Regions from separate parts of the Alteromonas alvinellae genome, predicted to be linked through region 2. Evidence: riboswitches for the same ligand, from Rfam matches in the RefSeq annotation. Region 2 holds a riboswitch; the other holds the start of a gene.
What was found. A riboswitch is a leader RNA that binds a small molecule or an ion and turns the genes downstream of it on or off. The one in region 2 is predicted to bind thiamine pyrophosphate.
Positions count from the first base shown of each region.

Region 1 (2,206 bases), on a different contig from region 2:
TCAGTCTGAGCATAGATAGCGGTCGTCGTAGGCGTGTATTCACTGGCAAAGTCACTATCCAAATAAGTGTACTGACGTAGCAGCTTTTCTTCCGTGTTTTTATAAAATACGCCTATTGTCCAGTCGGTCATACCATCAAAAAGTGCAGCACTGTCAGACGACACAAAACGCAACTCACCGGTTTGCGTTTCAACATCGCGGTAGTACGCATCAAACGATGTGTAACCCCATGGGTGAAAACCGGTAAATGTCCAATCTTCATCGTATCCATAGGCAATATTATGAGAAGCATGGGTGGCTATAAGAATAAGGTCACCCGCTGCAGTACTTGTTGTTGAGCGTGCGCTTACAGCGTGGGTTTGATGCTCGTCAAATCCTGGCTCGTCAGATAGTGTTTTGTTGTCGTTGTCCAGCGAGAACGCATCGTAGCCATTATCAATGTCATACCAGCGATAAGTAAGTGCAAGTGTGGTTCTTTCATCTACGCTGCCTTCTACAGCAAAGCGCAACGCGGTCTCATCAATATTATTGGTGTCGCTTCTATCTAAAAAGGTGTTTTCTACAAAGCCATCGCTACGGTTATGCACAAGTGCAACGCGATATCCCCAGTCGGAATTGATATCGTCACCCGTTGCTCCCTCGATGCGGTAACTATCTTTGTTACCAATGCGGGCTTCGACGTAGTCTGGCGCCTCGCCGCCTACGTTATTACTGGAAAGCTTAACCGCACCGGCCAGTGCACCTGTACCATATAAGGTAGCCTGAGGTCCGCGATAGACCTCTAGCTGCTTGGTATCAAAAATGAGACCTGCTGCAGCAAGACCTGAAAAATCAAATTCATCGACGATAAAGCTTACCGAAGGGTTGATTGGCTCGGCGAATTGGCTACGCTCACCAATACCGCGAATTTGAACGAAGCGGCCACGGGACGCACCAGCGGCAAAGTTCACGTTTGGAATGCTGTTTAGCACGCTGTCGATATGAGCAGGCTGTCTGCTGCGAAGACGTGCTTGGTCTAAAATCGTCGCGCTAGCACTTAGCTGGTCAAGTGTTGTTTGTCGAAAGTCACCAGATACAACGACCCGTTCAATGTCAGGAGGCGTGTTTTTTGACGTGTCGTTCACTGCAGATTCTTGTGCATAGGCTGCAACAGAACACGCAAGCAATGATAGTGTGAAAAGTGTTTTATACATGGGATCTCTTGTTCTTATTGAAGAAAAAAGATCCGGGTCTAACGGCAGGTGATAAGGCTATATTGTGAACCATCCCTACGCCGGTATTATCCGGATCAGGTTTAAGGGTTCCCACGAAAGTGGATCTCAGACCGAAAGCGGACACCCCTTGGTATAGTGTTGCGTAGCTATAACTAGCAAACCCAACATCTGCGACGGAGTCTACCAGTTCGATACACGCCGTCAAGCAGATAACACATTAAGCTAAGGTCATAAACTTTATATGATATAAAGCATTGAGGTTTATAGACTATTCAGCTTCAGTATTCATATTTAGGCGACGTACTTCGTCATCTGTCTGGGCCTTTAACCCTTCTAGCGTTTTGCCGTGTGCTGTTGGTTGGCGAGTATCTGGGTCAACCTTGACGAAAACGATGTCATCTGCAAAACAAATGGTTTTCTTGGTGGCCTTGTTGCGTACCAGGCAGCTTACGGTAATTGAAGAACGACCCACAGCCTTAGTTTCCAAGCCAAACTCTACAATATCACCCTGCATTGCAGGTGATTCAAAGCTAATTTCACCAATATGCTTCGTAACCAAACAATTTGTTTCTAACTGACAAATAGCCCAAATGGCAGCTTCTTCGTCTATCCATTCTAACGCGCGGCCACCGAACAAAGAATTGGCGTAATTAAGGTCGTTTGGCATAACTAAACGCCGAGAAAGAAAGCGCATTCGAATTCCTCATAATAAATCGCTACTATAGCGTTAGATTATACCGAAAAAACTGATTCATGGCGCTAACTCAATTACGCGAATGGCTATTAGCCCCTTATTGTAAAGATGGCTCAAACGTCACTCCCCCGCTCCACCGAAAAATGCTTGTTGTCTCTGGCGGAAATGCTTTCTGTAATGCCGCACTCTGCAGCATACACTCGTTAACGGATGACGTTTCATCTATCAGCATTGCAAGTTTTACTGGCAACACGCTGAAAGGAAAAAAGCGCAAACAGGTATTAGGTAGCGAATACGA
Region 1 is NZ_CACSIH010000025.1:38,008-40,213, reverse strand. Features, by position in the region: gene ACX5KA_RS01835 (TonB-dependent receptor) at 1-1,193, opposite strand, end outside; TPP riboswitch at 1,249-1,352, opposite strand; gene ACX5KA_RS01830 (acyl-CoA thioesterase) at 1,483-1,908, opposite strand; gene ACX5KA_RS01825 (GNAT family N-acetyltransferase) at 1,968-2,206, shown strand, end outside.
Region 1: another riboswitch for thiamine pyrophosphate. It lies ahead of ACX5KA_RS01835 (TonB-dependent receptor); the one in region 2 lies ahead of thiC (phosphomethylpyrimidine synthase ThiC).

Region 2 (2,206 bases):
AATTAGGGTGTCTTTAAACATTTCCCAGGTTAAGTTTTCAGCTACACCATTTACTTTTTCTAATGCTTGGTAAATAGGTACAGTGCCAAGAGGAACTGGGCTATTTCGCAGCAGCCATTCGCGGGTTTCGTGAATATTTCTGCCGGTAGAAAGGTCCATGATGGTATCTGCGCCCCAGCGCGTTGACCACACCAGCTTTTCTACCTCTTCTTCAATAGACGAGGTTACAGCTGAATTCCCAATGTTGGCGTTAATCTTCACTAAGAAGTTACGGCCAATAATCATTGGCTCTAATTCGGGATGATTGATGTTACACGGAATAATGGCGCGGCCTGCGGCTACTTCTTGGCGCACAAACTCGGGGGTGATGGTATCGGGTAAATTCGCGCCGAAGTGCTCGCCTTTGTGTTGCTGCGTTAGCTCTGCATCTTTAATGGCTTGGCGGCCCATGTTTTCGCGAATGGCAATGTATTCCATTTCCGGGGTAATAATGCCCTGCCTTGCGTAGTGCAGCTGGGTCACGTTTTTGCCTGCCTTCGCTTTTAGTGGTTTGCGGCTGCGGATAAAGCGGAAATCTTCGGTAAAAATGTCGTTTTCACGTTCTTTCGCAAAGCGTGATGACACGCCTGCTAGTTCGATAGTATCGCTGCGCTCCTCAATCCATTTTTGGCGAAGTGGGCTCAAGCCTTTGTGTACATCTATGTTCTCTTGTGGGTCGCCGTAGGGCCCAGAGGTATCGTACACTGGAATAGGCGGGTTTGGCTCTAAAATGGGGTTTTCTTCGGTACCACCGACTAAGCTGTCGTGCTGGTGAATAAGGCGCATGGCCACGCGAATGTCGTCGCGGCTGCCACACTCATAGTGACGTGTTGAATTTGGGTAAGCTTCGCCAGCGAGTTCATTGATGAATTGCTGCGCTTGTTGGCGTTGTTCGCGTCTGTTCGACATAGCATTTTACCTTTTAAATTTAGGTTCTAAAAATGCTTGTCAGGAGTGAAGGAGAATACAAAGTGTATGTGCAGAAGGGGCTATACCCGTTACGTTAGCGAGGTATTCAAATTAGGCTGCGATAATTACACGCTTAACCTGTGTTGATGTTAATCGGGTAACCCACTTAAACAACTGACTATGAGTGACTCACAGTGTCGTAAAGCGTGGTGTGTTTATCATCAACAGCTAATTAACTTCGCTTCACAATGCCAAGCTAGTGCTTGGTATTGCACACATTGTATTTTCTTGTTCCCTTCGCAGGTACTAGCCTGATCAGGTTCTACGGATCCCGCTTTCGCGGTCTCAGCTTACTGGGTTACCAGTGAAGCACTCCGACAAGTTGTTAGTGTCAATTCGGGCTGTTTGTTTTGTTGAAGCAGCCCGAATTGAGAATTCCTTTTTACTATATCTTCAATTTTACTAGCAATACAAGTACTACCAGAAAGCTAAACTAATATTCATTTAGCTTGCTAGCTGCTGACCTTCTTTGTAAAGCTGAAGTGCGGCGGCAGTATCGTGTTTGCGCTCGCTAATGGCAGAAAGCAGCAATAAGTCTTCCTTGCGCGATTTCATTTTTGAGGCTTTCAGCAAGGCTTTTTCCGCCAACACTTCATCGCCTGAATTGAACGCTACTTGGCCTAGTGTGGAATATAGCGACACGTTTTCTTCGTCTTGCTTTATCCAGCTTTCAAGCAAACGTAGCGATGGCGATGCATCAGGAATATTAAGCTGTGTGAACAGTGGAAACAGGGCGCTATTCGGGCCACGTTTTTGCCATTCAACTAGTAAATTCTGTGCGTCGGCATGCATGCCTTGGTCAAGCAACTGCTGAACATATGCAGCGCGATAAGCATCGTCGTGACGAAGCTTGCGAGGTAGGGTGTCCCAATACGATTTAAGCTCGACCGCACCTTGCTTACTGGCAATTTCTGCAAACTTTCCTTTGGCAATTCGCTGGCTCCACGTCGTGTAATCAGCTTTGGGTAATGCTTTACGCCAGCCTGATAAATTCTCCTCAAGCACTTGCCATTTACCTAGCTTGGCAAGAATTTGTGCTTTTAACTGCACAACTTGCTTGTTCTCGCGCTCTTGCTCGTCAAGCTCGTTAAGTTTTTCCAGTGCCGCATCGTACTTTTCTTCAGCCACGTCAATACGCGCGTGCATGACGGTTGCGGCTACTTTCGCTTTTGGAAAGTCAGTTGCCTGAACAAGGAAA
Region 2 is NZ_CACSIH010000167.1:41,658-43,863, forward strand. Features, by position in the region: gene thiC (phosphomethylpyrimidine synthase ThiC) at 1-948, opposite strand, end outside; TPP riboswitch at 1,224-1,335, opposite strand; gene ACX5KA_RS12590 (heme biosynthesis HemY N-terminal domain-containing protein) at 1,453-2,206, opposite strand, start outside.